DNA from 2 places in the Halomonas sp. 113 genome. Region 2 is predicted to be linked to the other one. Evidence: predicted binding sites of a transcription regulator. Region 2 holds the regulator's gene; the other holds the start of a gene.
What was found. The regulator sigma-54, encoded in region 2, starts transcription at its own class of promoters, with help from an activator protein. The targets are predictions, from matches to a motif close to TGGCACNNNNNTTGCTNT.
Positions count from the first base shown of each region.

Region 1: YERSI8AC_RS15250 (2,4'-dihydroxyacetophenone dioxygenase family protein) is a predicted target of sigma-54. The motif match lies at 2,695-2,712, and genes of this name have one in related genera.

Region 1 is NZ_LR881453.1:3,220,219-3,227,876, forward strand. Features, by position in the region: gene YERSI8AC_RS15235 (MFS transporter) at 1-296, opposite strand, end outside; gene YERSI8AC_RS15240 (alcohol dehydrogenase catalytic domain-containing protein) at 289-1,293, opposite strand; gene YERSI8AC_RS15245 (SDR family NAD(P)-dependent oxidoreductase) at 1,293-2,111, opposite strand; gene YERSI8AC_RS15250 (2,4'-dihydroxyacetophenone dioxygenase family protein) at 2,120-2,647, opposite strand; gene YERSI8AC_RS15255 (sigma-54-dependent Fis family transcriptional regulator) at 2,873-4,681, shown strand; gene YERSI8AC_RS15260 (NAD(P)/FAD-dependent oxidoreductase) at 4,866-6,050, opposite strand; gene YERSI8AC_RS15265 (efflux RND transporter periplasmic adaptor subunit) at 6,187-7,269, shown strand; gene YERSI8AC_RS15270 (efflux RND transporter permease subunit) at 7,269-7,658, shown strand, end outside.
Region 2 is NZ_LR881453.1:1,978,684-1,986,341, forward strand. Features, by position in the region: gene tldD (metalloprotease TldD) at 1-1,410, shown strand, start outside; gene yjgA (ribosome biogenesis factor YjgA) at 1,448-1,969, opposite strand; gene pmbA (metalloprotease PmbA) at 2,093-3,433, shown strand; gene YERSI8AC_RS09250 (HPr family phosphocarrier protein) at 3,450-3,719, opposite strand; gene rapZ (RNase adapter RapZ) at 3,765-4,697, opposite strand; gene YERSI8AC_RS09260 (PTS sugar transporter subunit IIA) at 4,785-5,255, opposite strand; gene hpf (ribosome hibernation-promoting factor, HPF/YfiA family) at 5,260-5,568, opposite strand; gene YERSI8AC_RS09270 (RNA polymerase factor sigma-54) at 5,666-7,081, opposite strand; gene lptB (LPS export ABC transporter ATP-binding protein) at 7,211-7,658, opposite strand, start outside.

The sequences.
Region 1 (7,658 bases), 1.2 Mb from region 2:
AGAGAGAACACAATCGTCGCCATGATCAAAAATATCTTTCTTCGGCCACTTCGATCAGACATTGCACCAAATATTAAACCAGATATTGCCCAGGTGACTGATAACGCAGAGGCTGTTAGGCCTATCTGTAGGTTTGTCAAGGCCAACTCTGGCTGAACAAATGGCATCAGGAAGTTAAGTGCATTCCTGTCAAAAAATACAATGCCAAAGTTAAGGCTCAATAGAGTAACTAAAAGGATTTGATAACGAGTGTTATTGGGCGTGTTAGGCAGGGTAGCTGTATTATTGTTAGTCATGGCTTATTAACACCTTGCATTGATGGGTGCGCTTTTTTAACGCTTCAAATGCGGTTGGCACATTGTTAAGTGGCACGGTCTCGGTGATTAAATGGCGAGGCTCTACAACGCCAGAATCGAGAATATCCAACGCACTTTCGTATTCACGTCGTGAGAAGAAAACGGCAGTTTGAAGGCGTATTTCCTTTGATAAAGCACTAAAGGGTATAAAGCTGTCAGGCTTAGTGCATAAACCAAGAAGCAGAATCGTACCGTGCGTGCGAACCTGCTCAATGGCTTGCGCAATGAGACCAGGAACGCCCGCACACTCGAATACTATGTCTGCTGAACCTCCAAGTGACCGCTCTGCAGCTTTAATGGGTTGATATGGATCACAAACAAAACCGGTCGCCCCCATGTCATAGGCACGTTGTTCTTGGTATCGGGTAATATCCTGTATGACAACCGTCTGAGCGCCAAAGCGGCGCGCCCAAAAAGCGACAGCTAACCCGATAGGCCCAGCACCAAGGATGAGGACACGGTCACCAGGTTTCATGCCGGATAGCTGGAGACCATGGAGAGCAACGGCTAAAGGCTCTACAATTGCACCGTCGTCCATGCTTGCATTGAGAGGAAGAGGTACGCACTGGCGCGCAGCGGTGACGGCATATTCACCATATCCCCCTCCCTCCAACGCCATATCTAGACACCAAGCAGGATTCCCAGAACGGCATGCAGCGCAATAACCGCAACTTCGGAAAGGTATAACGGATACAAGATCTCCTATAGATACATCACTGACTTTTCGACCTAAAGCGACTATCTCGCCTGCATATTCGTGACCCAGCACATCGCCAGGACAAATGCCGAAAATGGGATCCTCAGTCATATGGAGATCGGAGCCACAAATTCCACATCGTTTCACCTGGATGACAACCTCATCGTCTCCTGGTGTAGGGTCTGGAAGTTCGCAAACATCTAAAGGCTGGTGTAACCCCTGAAAGACGGCAGCACGCATCAGCCCACCCTCCCAAGAGAAGTGCCTCCGTCAATAACCAATTGAGCACCGGTCATATAGGAAGAGGCGTCAGAGGCTAGGTATAGCGCCAGTGCCTTGATCTGTTCAGGATCAGCGATTTCCCCTAGAGGTACCTTGGCGTTCCAGGCCTGGCGAACTGCTTCGTCTTTCAACCAGCCACCACCAATGTTGGTTACGAAACCGCCGGGCGCGATAGTGTTGACCCGGATCCGGAACTCTGCCAACTCTAAGGCAACTTGACGTACTAAATGGGACACTCCCGCTTTTGCAGGCATGTAAGCAAGCCCGACCACAGGCTCTGTAATAAAGGCAGCATTGGAGGACGTGACAACAATTGATCCTCGACGCCGTGGCTTCATGTATTTAGCTGCCACTCGCAGAGTATTAAAGACCCCCGTCAGATTAATAGAAATTGTTCTATCCCAGCGGGCTGGATCTAAAACGTCAATCTGACCATCTCTATTTCGCCCTCCTGAAGGGTTCCAAAACCCTGCCCCAGGATCGATCCCCGCATTAGCAAAAACAATATCCAAGTTGCCAAACTGGCGGACATGTTCTTCGAAGGCTCGACTGGTCTGCATTCGATCAGCGACATCTAGCTGGACAGCATGAACCTTGCAGCCTTCGTCACGGAGCCTTTGTGCCTCACATTCGGCTGCGTCGATGTTTATATCCGCTAGTGTCACGTTAGCGCCGTTTTCTGCCAACGCTTCGGCATAGGCAAGTCCTAAACCTGAGGCTCCCCCCGTGATCAGGGCTGAACGCCCTTCTACGCTGAATTGCTCTAATACACGCATACCCCACCTCATAGAAATAACTGCTCATTGATGGGGATATTGTGTTCTTCACAGTAAGTGACGTAGTGATTGATGAACCAGAAAACATCCAGCGTTTCTGCCCACTCCCCCTTCTCATCGAAGAACTCGTTAGCTCCCTGCATCCAAAATAGAGCTTTCATTCCATTAGCATCGTCGGTCACTAACGTGTGAGCCTGTCCGGGCATTTCCGTTATAAACTCTCCAGGCCCGCAAACCCAGTCGTATTCCAAATATCGGAAAGATCCCTCCATTCCTACAGCCCATACCATTCCTCGGTGCTTATGGGTACCAATCACACCAGGGCTTTTAATCCATAAAATATTGCAATAAACATTATTTCTTACATCAAAGGCCAGATGCCGTATAGCTGCATTATCACCAAAAGGAACCCATGGGCTTTCTACCTCAGAGAGCCCTACATAGCTTCCCTCACGCCCAAATCGGTCTTGCATTGCCTTCATTGGTTCAGGAACTTCTACGATACGATAAGCATTACTAGCGGGTGCATTAGCCATTATTGTTCTCACTTTATTTATGGAAACGATGTATTACAGAGAACTATTCAGCAATTGCTATGCCAACTACTCAAAACCTAGACCTTAGTATAAAAAATCAAGTAAAATTCTTATTATTCAAAGGAGGTTAAGAGACTAGAGACGACTAAAGTACAACTGAAGGATTGAACAAGACTCGCCAGTATTTAATTAATTTAATATTTTTAATAAAAAAATGAGAAAGACATGACAAAAAAAATGATGCTTTCGAAAATGACAACGCAACCCAATCAAGCGAGTTCTTGTAAGATAGGCCTTGATGATGGAGACCCACCCACTTTACGTGATTTGACAGAGAGGCTGCGCCTTACCCCTAACGATGGAAAAATTTGGTTCGATGATCGCCGCATGGTGCTACTTGGGGCTAATGCATTTGGTGTGTTGCGCAGGGAAATCATTGAATCACTAGGCTTTTCTAGAGCATGCAGCTTGCTGATGCGCGTAGGTTTTTCAGCTGGATCTGCCGACGCAGCTTTTGTACGAAAACATTGGCCACTAAACGATGAAGCTGGTGCGTTGACCGCGGGGGAGCGGTTACATGCAGTCATGGGGATGGTTAAAGTCGAAACGGTACGACGCGACCACGACATCCCGAACGGTATTTTCAATGCCGAGTTCCTTTGGCATGGTTCAATCGAGGCCGCCGAACATATAAATGCGTACGGCCTATCACGTGAACCGGTTTGCTGGATGCAGCTAGGTTATGCCAGCGGCTACGCCAGTGCTTTCTACGGTAAGCGAGTGATATATCGTGAGTTGGAGTGTGCTGGCTGCGGCGGCTCTTTCTGCCGAATCGTAGGTGAGATGACAAACCAAGAAATAGGCAGTACCCATGACCTTAGCTGGCTCACTCCAGGAGAATACCTTGCGCCTAGAGCGCGTAAGTCGTCTCGACAAACCCCTGGCGTGACGACAGCGTCATCTCCTGCCTCTATCCGTGAGAAAATAGATACCCAAAAGATCGTGGGTATTTCAGCAGCCGTCAGTATTGCTTTGCAGAAGATCGAAAGAGTCGCGCCAACGCCAGCCACGGTACTGTTCAATGGAGAATCCGGTGTTGGGAAAGACTTGTTTGCTAACGAGCTTCACCGCAAAAGCAACTTGGCAAACGGCCCCTTTATCGCCCTTAACTGTGCTGCAATCCCTGACACATTGGTTGAGGCAGAGCTGTTTGGCGTAGAGAAAGGTGCGTTTACAGGTGCAGAAAAAAGTCGACCGGGTCGGTTCGAACGAGCCAATGGGGGCACACTATTTCTTGATGAAATTCCATCATTAAGTTATGAGGCACAAGGTAAGCTTCTGCGCACCCTGCAGAATGGCGAAATAGAAAGAGTCGGTGGAGCACACCCTATCCAAGTTAACGTCAGGGTTGTTGCCGCCTCAAATAAAGATCTTTTCAAGGAAGTGCAGAATGGACTATTCAGAGAGGATCTTTATTACCGCTTAAATGTTTTTCCTATTCGCCTTCCCCCTCTTAGAGAACGCCAGGATGATATCCCCTTATTGATCGAACATTTTTTATACCGCTACTCAAACGTTTATAAAAAAAATATTCCAGGACTCACCCGAAAGGCTAGTGAAGCACTTTTAGACTATAGTTACCCTGGAAATATTCGCGAGCTGCAGAATTTAATAGAACGTGGCGTGATTAACGCGCTAGATTCTGAACCGCTCAATGTGTTTCATATGTTTGATGACGTTGGCTTTGCCACAAAACTCAACCCCCCTGGTCAGTCAGGTCTCAATATTGATCCCACAGGGGAACTGGAGGCTGGCACAAGTGGGCCTGATCTATTGGGCCGGGGTAAGCTTGACGATACGCAGAAGAGCGCTAAATGTCACCGGAGAAGTGAGGCAGAAATTTTGTCAAATGCACTTTATAAAACAGATGGCAACGTGTCGAAGGCCGCCAGAGAACTAGGCGTAACGAGAGCTAAGCTAGCCTATCGAATTCAAAAAGCTGGATTAGATCCTAGTCTGTTTCGGCACTTGTAAGGAAGCGCCTGATCGACCTACCAGCCGACCTCTTGGCAGCATTGCCCTAGGCTCTGTTGACTTTTCAGCGCTGCCATAAGCGAAACGTCAACAGCCCCTAAACTTGAACCCATCGCCAAAACACAAGAGGCTTAATACAGCCAGTGTATCGGTTTACGGCACTTGCAAATCTTTGATCAGCTTATTAAACAGCCTGCCCGCAGGCTACGCCACTCGCCCACGCCCACTGAAAGTTATACCCGCCTAGCTCTCCCGTTACATCTAATACTTCTCCGATAAAGCGCAACTGTGGTAAGCCTTTAACCTCAAAGGTTTTGGACGAAATCGCGTCGGTATTGACCCCGCCCATGGTTACCTCTGCGGTACGCCAACCTTCTGTTCCTGCTGGTTTCAGTTGCCAAGCGTTGAGTCTTTGCGCCCACTCATCCAATGCGGCATTAGCATACTGGGCCAGGGGCCGCGCCAAGTCATGGTCGGGGTACCACTCCAGCAGTGCTTGCGCAAAGCGTTTCGGAAAGCGTTCGCCAAGCCAAGTCGAGAGCTGACGCTTAGGCGTTTCTTGGCGTGCCTCACGTAGGGATTCCGCCACGTTTTCATTGGGCAGTAGATCGATACTAATGCTCTCCCCTGGCTGCCAAACGCTGGATATCTGCAGCATCGCCGGCCCAGACAAGCCGCGGTGGGTAAACAGCATGGGTTCCACAAAGCGGCGACTGCCAGCACTAACAGCCACTGGCACGCTCAAACCAGAGAGCTCAGTTGCGCGCGCTTTCCAGCTATCGCTTAAGGTAAAGGGCACCAGCCCGGGTCGCGTAGCGAATACCTCTAGACCAAATTGACGGGCAATGTCGTAGCCAAAACCCGTCGCGCCCATGCTCGGAATGGAAAGCCCACCGCTCGCGATGACGACCACCCCGGCATCGATTTTACCTATCGAAGTCGTTAGACGCATGGCACTGCCCTGTTGCTCCACGCGGGTAACCTGGGTGCTGAGCCTGATTTCAGCCCCAGCCCACTCACACTCGGTTAGTAACGTATGGACAATATCTTTAGCCGAGGTTGCACAGAATAGCTGACCCGGCGTTTTCTCAACATGTTCAACGCCATGGCGCTCGACCAGCTCAACAAAGTGCTCAGGGCGGTAACGTTTGAGCGCCGAAATACAAAAGTAAGGGTTTGAAGAGTAAAAGTGCTGTGGCGTTGTGCCAAGATTGGTAAAGTTGCAGCGGCCACCCCCGGACATGAGAATCTTCTTGCCCGCTTTGTTAGCATGATCAAGCACTAAGACCCGCTTTCCGGCATAGCCCGCTTGCGCTGCGCACATTAAGCCTGCGGCGCCAGCACCGATGATGACAACGTCATAGATCATAATGGACAGCTCATATTGAGAGCGACTCCCGTCGTAAAAGGCAGGCATTCTAACAGGGTCGCACTTAAAAATTATTATGCGGATACAATTACCATATACAATAACTGTATAAATATTATCTAACGCTGAGAACACTATGCTTTTGCCCTTTCATCAACGACGGCTGTTGCAACTCGCACTCGTGCCTCTCACTCTTCTGCTTTCCAGCGTAGCGCTCGCCCAATCGGCGCCGTCAGTCATAGGCACCCGGGCGATCATGACTACCTGGTCGGATCCAATAGAAGCCTTGGGCACCCTCCGTGCCGATGAGAGCGTCACACTATCGGCTACCGTCACGGATATCGTTGCCGAGATCAATTTCCGTGACGGCGAACAGGTCGAAGAAGGCCAGTTGCTTATTCGTCTGGAGGATGCCGAGGAGCAGGCGCAGCTGAGGGCGTCCCAGGCACTTCGCGAAGAGCGGCGTAATGCGTCAAATCGCGCTTCCCAGTTGCAAGAGCGCAACCTGGCGGCTCGGGCCGATGTAGAAGATAGCCAATCACGGCTGCGCCAGGCAGATGCCGATATTCAAGCGATTGAAGCGGAGTTGGCCAATTACCAGATAAAAGCCCCCTTTAGTGGCCGTGTCGGCTTTCGCAATATCAGTGTTGGCGCCCTGGTCACTCCAGGCATGGATCTGGTGACGCTCGATAAATTGGATGTTATGCAGCTAGATTTCAGCGTCCCCGAAGTATTTCTCGACCGCCTCTCACCAGGCTTGATGCTCAATGCCACAACTGCCGCCTACCCTGACGCCCTCTTTAGCGGTGAAATTGCCACCATCGGCACACGGGTGGATCCAGTCACGCGCAGCGTAAGCGTCCGCGCTGATCTCGAGAATACCGATGGCCGCTTGCGGCCTGGCATGCTGATGGAAGTGATCGTTCAACAGCACGTACGCGATACGGTTGTTATCCCTGAGGCGGCCATTGAGCCTAGCGGTGACCGTCACTTCGTGATGTTAATTGAACAGAGTGGAGGCAGCACACGCTTGGCACGGCGTGAAGTGGTGATAGGCGAGCGCCGCAATGGCGAGGTGGAAATTCTCGAGGGACTCGCCGCCAACGATTTAATTGTCTTTCATGGCCTACAGCTGGCCCGTGACGGGCAAGAAGCCAGGTTAATCGGGATCGCCGATGACGAGACCGGTATACGAGCGCTGTTGGAGGCCGACCGCTAATGCGTTTATCGGATATCTCTGTTCAGCGGCCGGTATTGGCGATGGTAATCGCGGCGCTGATTATTGCCTTTGGCCTGCTGGCACTCAATCGTCTGCCGCTGCAAGAGTACCCCACCATCGACCCGCCAGTGGTCACCATCGATACCCGCTACCCCGGAGCCTCGGCCAGCGTCGTCGAAACACGGATTACCCAAGTATTAGAAGACCGCATTGCTGGCGTTGAAGGCATTGAGCTGATTACCTCGCAAAGCGAGGATGGACGCTCTCAGATCGAGATCGAATTTGGCATTGATATGGATATCAATGCCGCCGCCAATGATATTCGCGACCGCATCTCCGGTGCGCTGCGCAACCTACCCGACGACGCTGACAACCCAGAGGTCACCAAA
Region 2 (7,658 bases):
CTGTTGACCCCCGGAGGGCTCGATTTAGAGGCTCTGGAAACGGGGTTGGGCTACGCCATGGGCGCGGGCATTGACTATGCCGATCTCTATTTCCAGCGTACCTGGCAAGAGGGCTGGGTACTGGAGGATGGAGAGGTAAAAGAGGCCAGCTACAATATTGACGGTGGCGTCGGCGTACGCTCACTGGCAGGTGAAAAGACTGGCTTTGCCTACTCCAACCAAATAACGGCCGATGCGCTAATGGACACCGGCCGCACGGCGGCAGGCATCGTCCGCAGCGGTCAACGTCTGCCTGGACAGTTGGTGCGCCCGGTATCCGCCATGTCGCGCTATGCGGGAATCGACCCCCTGGCCGGGCTAAGCGCGGAAGACAAAGTCGCCATGCTAAAACAGGCTGACAAAATCGCGCGTGCTGCAGACCCGAGCATCAGTCAAGTGAGTGCTTCTCTTTCAGGTACCTACGAAGTAGTGCTGGTGCGGGCAAGCGATGGCACCTTGGCGGCGGATATTCGCCCGCTGGTGCGCTTTAATGTCAGCGTTATCGCGGTTAAAAATGGTCGTCGTGAGCGTGGCAGTGCGGGCGGCGGTGGCCGTTACTCCATGGCCAAGCTGCGCGATGACCAAGTTGCCGAGCAGTACGCCAAAGAGGCGGTGCGTCAGGCACTGGTCAACCTGGAAGCCGTCGATGCGCCCGCGGGGCAAATGCCTGTGGTGCTGGCGTCGGGGTGGCCGGGAATTTTGCTTCATGAAGCCGTCGGCCATGGTTTGGAAGGGGATTTCAACCGTAAGGGCAGTTCCGCTTTTGCTGGCAAAATGGGCGAGCGCGTGGCCGCAAAAGGCGTGACGATTGTCGATGATGCGACACTATCGGATTGCCGTGGCTCGATGAGCGTGGATGACGAGGGCACGCCGGGCCAATACACGCCGCTTATCGAAGACGGCATTTTGACCGGCTATATGCAGGACAAACTCAATGCCCGCTTAATGGGTATGGCTCCCACAGGCAATGCGCGACGCGAATCCTTTGCCCACCTGCCGATGCCGCGCATGACGAATACGGTCATGCTTGCGGGCCAAGATGAGCCCAGCGATATTATCAAAAGCGTTAAGCGCGGTATTTACGCGGTGAGCTTTGGGGGCGGGCAGGTGGATATCACCTCTGGCAAATTTGTGTTCTCTGCCAGCGAAGCCTACTTGATTGAAGACGGTAAGGTGACGGTGCCGGTGAAAGGCGCCACCTTGATTGGTAACGGGCCGGAAGCGATGCAGCGTGTTTCCATGATTGGCCATGATATGGCGCTGGATACCGGCATTGGCGTGTGTGGTAAAGAAGGGCAGGGCGTGCCGGTGGGTGTGGGCCAGCCCACCCTGAAATTGGATGAGCTGACCGTCGGCGGCACGCAGTCTTGATAGGCGGTCTTGAAAAACCGTCTTAAAGAGGCTGTTTTTAAAGTGCGAGGGTTTCGCGCAGGTGTTTGAAGAGCTTGCGCGAGCTGGTCGGCGGTTTGCCCTGTTCGCGTTCCCGCTGGGCGTTGCGAATCAATTGACGCAGTGTCTGGCGATCGGCGTCGGGGTGCTCCGCCATAAACAGGTCAACTGCCGCATCGCCCTCGTCAATTAAGCGTTCCCGCCATTTTTCCAGTCGGTGGAACGCGTGGTCGCGCTGCTTTTGCTCCTGGTCGATGGAGTCGAACACGGCTTGAATGGCGGTAAGATCCTCTTTACGGATCAGCTTACCGACATACTGCATATGGCGGCGGCGACCTTCATGGGAGCGAATACGCGAGGTTTCCTCGATAGCGCGTAGCATATCGTCAGAGAGGGGGAAACGGGCGCGTTCCGCCGGTCGCATGGCGATTAAGGTTTCCCCAAGTGCCTGTAAGGCATGCATTTCGCGTTTGAGTTGCGACTTGCTAGGGCGTTCTTCCTGTTCTTCTACTTCAACGGGATCGGGACGTTGCTTACGCATAGTGTGACTCACAGACAAGATTCGTGGCGGCATTATACCAGCTGCGAGTACAACATTGATTCGCCGATGACACTCTCTTGCAAGACTTTGGTTGAGAGGCATTCGGTTGAAATAGGAGGCCATATGGCACAGGCATTTGATGCATCCGCGCAGCAGTCGCTATTGACCGCGCGCGCCGAAGAGGCGTTAGCGCTGGCGAAGCGCTTGGGCGCGGATGCTGCCGAAGTAGGCGCAAGCGTCGATCAGGGTATAGGCGTTAGCGTACGCCTGGGCGAAGTTGAAACGGTTGAGTTATCCCGTGACCAAGGCATTGCCGTCACGCTATACGTGGGTCAACGTAAAGGCAGCGCTTCATCCACTGATGCCAGCAGTGCCTCGATCCAGGCAGCCGTAGAGAAAGCGCTGGCGATTGCCCGCTATACCGGCGAAGACCCGGCCGCAGGGTTGGCCGATGCCTCCCTTATGGCTACTGAGTTGCCCGATCTAAAAGTGCACTACCCCTGGGCGCTCACAACGGATGAGGCGATTGAGTTAGCGCTTGCCTGCGAGCAGGCGGGGCGAGACGTTGACGGCATCTCACAGTCAGATGGCGCGTCTCTCTCCAGTGGCGAAGGGGTGCGCGTTTACGCCAATAGCCACGGCTTTTTAGGTACCCAAAAGGGCAGTAGTCACTCTCTTTCTTGCATGCTGATTGCCCAAGACGCGAGCGGTATGCAGCGTGATTATGACTACACCTCTGCCCGTGACCCCAAGGCGCTACGTGACCCCGCTGAGGTGGGGCGCGAAGCCGCGATGCGTACGCTGCGCAGGCTAGGTGCTAAACGGCCGCCAACGGGCACCTTTCCGGTGCTGTTTGACCCATCGTTGGCCAGTGGCTTGATTGGCCACCTGCTCGGTGGGTTAGCCGGTGGTGCGCTTTACCGGCAGGCCTCGTTTTTGTGCGACCGGCTCGGTACACCATTGTTTCCCGACTGGTTTAGTCTTGAAGAGCGGCCAATGGAGATTGGCGCTACGGCAAGCTCACCGTTTGATGGCGAGGGCGTGCAAACGCGCAATAATCGCTTTATCGATCAGGGACGCATTGCCAGCTATATGCTCTCTTCTTACAGCGCTCGTCGTCTCGATATGCAAACCACGGGCAATGCCGGTGGGGCACGTAACGTGCGTTTAGCAACGCCACTGCAATCACGCGAAAGCTTGTTGCAAGAGATGGGGCGGGGTATTTGGGTGACTGAGTTGATGGGCCAAGGTGTCAACGGTGTGACCGGTGACTATTCCCGCGGTGCAGCAGGTTTTTGGGTCGAAAATGGAAAGGTGCAGTACCCGGTCGAAGAGTTCACCATTGCCGGAAACCTGGAGCGGATGTTTGCTGGCTTAGTAGGTATTGGCGATGACACTGATACCCGTGGCAGTGTTCACACGGGTAGCTGGTTGATTGATGCCATGACCGTGGCGGGGGACTAACAAGCCAAGCGGCGGCTTACTGATCCTCCTCAAAGCGGGCGTCGAACAGCGCTTGAATCGCTTCAAGCGCCTGTTCGGCGTCATCGCCTTCGGCGGTGATTCTAAGCTCGGTGCCACAAGGTGCGGCAAGCATCAGCAGTGACATGATATTGGCGGCGTCGGCGGCCTGTTGCTGTTTGTAAACGCGTATTTTTGCCGTGAACTGTTGGCCGCATTTGACCAGTTTTGTCGCCGCGCGAGCGTGTAGCCCGCGTTGATTGGTAAGTGTAAGTATGCGTTCTGGCACCCTGGTTCCTTTTCGCCGAGTGGTGTCATTAATGGATAGACGCGCTTAAGAGGTCTCTGGCCGCTCGTTAGGTGTGGAAGCGCTGACGAGGGGAGCGGCCAACTGTTCGCTTATGGTGTAGTGCAGACCCAGTTCGCGGTGGCGAAGTTGAACTTCGCCCATGCTAGGAGTCAATTTTTCCGCTAACTTCTCGGCCATATAGACCGAGCGGTGCTGGCCACCAGTACAGCCAATCGCGATAGTCATGTAGCTACGTTGGCTATTCTGGTAAGCGGGTAGCCAACGCTCTAGCCAGGCCAAGATGTCGTCGCTCATGGCATCAACAATCGGATAGCTGTTCAAAAAAGCCACGATTTCCGCGTCGCGGCCAGTGAACTGGCGCAGCGTTGGATCCCAGTACGGATTTGGCAGGCAGCGCACATCGAAGACCAGGTCGGCGTCTAACGGTACGCCGCGTTTATACCCAAACGATTCCAGCGTTAGCGTCAGCTTGTCGCGCCGCTGATGGGCTACTTGGTCGGTAATGCGACGGCGTAAATCGTGCACCGATAATCGTGATGTATCGATCAATAGATCGGCCAGATCGCGAATATCCTCTAGCGTCGTCTCTTCTTTATTGATCGCCTCTTCCAGCGTCATTTCGCTATCGCGGGTCAGCGGATGACGGCGACGCGTTGCTGAGTAACGCTCAAGCAGTATGCGCGCATCGGTGGTCAGGTAAATAACTTGAAAGACGATTTTACGCTGGCGCAACTCGTCTAATAAAGAGGGCAGGCGCTCCAGAGCTCCCGGCAAATTGCGGGCATCAATACTCACCGCTAAATGTGCTCGGTCGCCCTGGTCACGCAGTTCATCCACCAACGACCCCAGCAACATAGCTGGGAGGTTATCAATCGCGTAGTAGCCAAGATCTTCCAGCGCTTGCAAGGCGATAGATTTACCTGACCCGGAGCGGCCGCTAATGATCACCAGTTGCATAGAGTCTCTCTTTGCTTTGATCAAGCTGCGTTGAGGGTGGTGAGCGGATAACCTGCTGTGATCTGCCCTGAACAGGGTTTCAGACCCTTAGGCCGCTGATTGCTCGCGAATTTTGGCGGTAATCAGCTCAAGCAGTTCGCGCTGGCTGGCTGCTTTACGCAGTTGCTGGCGCGTGTCCGCATCATTCATGATGGTCGCTACCTGACCCAGTAGTGAGAGATGCGTGTCATCTGCCTCTTCGGGTACCAACAGGACAAACACCAGATCTACCGGGTCGCCGTCGATAGCGTCAAAATCGATCGCTTCAGCCAGTTTCAAAAATCCAGCGATAGGGGCGTTGCAGTGGGGGCTACGCGCATGAGGAATAGCCACGCCGTTACCAATACCCGTACTACCTAAGCGCTCGCGGCCGATTAAACGGCTAAACACTTCTTGGCTGTCCAGGCTGGGGATATTTTGGGCGATAAAGGTGCTGTAAAACTCCAGCACCCTTTTTTTGCTGCCCCCGGGGACGTCGAACAGAACGCGTTCCGGGGGGAGTATGGTTTCCAACGTCATTGAATTAACGCACACCGGCGCCTTGGGCGCGAGCTTGTGCTTTTTCCTTGTGTTTAACGAGTTGACGGTCGATTTTGTCCGCTAGTGCGTCGATAGCGGCGTACATATCACTGTCTAGGGCTTCCGCATGTAAGTCAGCACCTGCGGCGTGCAGCGTACAGGCGGCCTGCTGGCGCTCTTTCTCCACTGATAAGGTGACTTGCACCGTAGTTATATTGTCGTAATGGCGCTCTACACGCTCAAGCTTCTCGTTGACATAGTCACGCAAGGCGTCAGTCAGTTCTACGTGATGACCAGTGATATTTACTTGCATTGACGTGCTCCTTATCCATCGGACTGTACTTCGATTGTAACCCTTTTTGCCGCGTTGCAAAGCCCTTGTCGAGAGTTTCCCTGAAACGTTAACGAAGTTAGCGCAAACGACGCCGTTCACTGGAAGAGGGAATGCCCATGGCTTCACGGTATTTCGCCACCGTACGACGCGCCACTTGAATCCCTCCTTCGCCTAATAGCGTCACTAAGCGGCTGTCTGAAAGCGGCTTGCCGGGCGGCTCCTCTTGAATCAGTTTCTTGAGTCGTGCACGGATGGCGGTGCTGGAGTGGCTGTCGCCATCTTGACCGCTCACCTGGCTTGAGAAAAAGTATTTGAGTTCAAACACACCACGGGGTGTATGGATATATTTTTGCGTCGTTACCCGTGAAATAGTCGACTCGTGCATCTCCACGGCTTCGGCAATGTCGGCCAGTATCAGTGGTTTCATGGCTTCTTCGCCGTGCTCTAAAAAGCCAATCTGGCGGGTAATGATTTCGCGACCAACACGCAGCAGCGTATCGTTTCGGCTAGAGAGGCTCTTGATCAACCAGCGCGCTTCCTGCAAGTGCTCTTTGAGAAACTGGTTGTCATCGCTTTTATCCGCACGCTTAATCAAGCTGGCGTAGTCGGGCTGAATGCGCAGCCGTGGCAGGGCCTCGGGGTTGAGCTCTAAATGCCAGCCTTCATTATCGTGGCGGACGACTAGATCGGGGGTGACATAGCTGTCATCGGTGTCGCCGTAGGCGCTGCCTGGGCGTGGGTCTAGGCTGCGAATAAGCAGGATGACATCGGACAGCTGTTCGTCGTCGAGCCCTAGACGGCGTTTCAGCAGACGCATATCGTCTTTGCCAAGCGCTTCGAGAAACTGCCGCACCAAGCGGCGGGCGGGAACCAGCAGTGGCGTATTATCGGGGAGAGCGGCGAGCTGCAGCATCAAGCATTCACGCAAGTCACGGGCAAATATGCCGGTCGGCTCAAACTGCTGGAGCTTGAGTAGAATGGTTTCCACTTCGCGTTGGCTTAGCCCGTCAATGCCCTGGGCACGAAGCCCTTCACGGATGTCGTTGAGCGGCTGGGTCAGGTAGCCGTTGGCGTCTAGCGCGTCGATTAAACTTTCCGCGACAAGCTGCTCGCGAGCGCTAAAATCGGTCATGGCGAGTTGCCACAGCAGGTGGCCATGAAGGCTCTGCCCGGCTGCCTGGCGCTCAAAGTCGGGGCCTTCGCTGCTGCTGCCCCCCTGGCTTCCCATATCTTGATAGGTATCTGACCAGTCGCTATCTACCGAGAGCTCAGTAGGGATGCTCTCTGACCACTCTTCTTCCTTAGGCTCGCTGACAGCCTGTTCACTAAATTCATCTTCCTGCTCCAGCATGGGATTGGCATCGAGGGCCTGCTGAATTTCTTGACGAAGATCCAGCGTAGAGAGTTGCAGCAGCGCAATGGCCTGCTGCAACTGGGGCGTCATGGTCAGCTGTGTGCCGATACGCAGTTGGAGAGAAGCTTTCATGACCATCTGAGAACCACTCGTTAATCAGAATGCTCCACCCTAGTGCGAGTGAGTGCTTGGCGCAAGTGCAATAAGCATGCCATTGGTCGTAAAGTTGTTTTAAAGCGCTATTTAGGGGCGATTAAGGCAAAAACATTACAGGCGAAAATCGGCGCCCAAATACACATCCCTTACTTTTTGGTTGGTGAGAATCGAGGCGGGCGAGCCACTGGCGATGATTTGCCCATCGCCGACGATATAGGCGATATCGCAAATGTCTAGTGTTTCACGCACGTTGTGATCGGTGATCAGCACGCCGATATGGCGCTGTTTCAGTGCACGAATGATGGTTTTAATCTCACCTACCGAGATGGGGTCAACGCCCGCAAAAGGCTCATCGAGCAGTATAAAAGCGGGCTCTGTGGCTAGCGAGCGGGCTATTTCTACACGCCTGCGCTCGCCGCCCGAAAGGCTCATGCCCAGGTTGTCGCGAATATGGGTGATATGGAAGTCTTCGAGTAGCGCTTCCAGGCGCTGTTCGCGATCGCTGCGGTTAAGCTCTTTGCGGGTCTCGAGTATCGCCATAATATTCTCGGCAACCGAG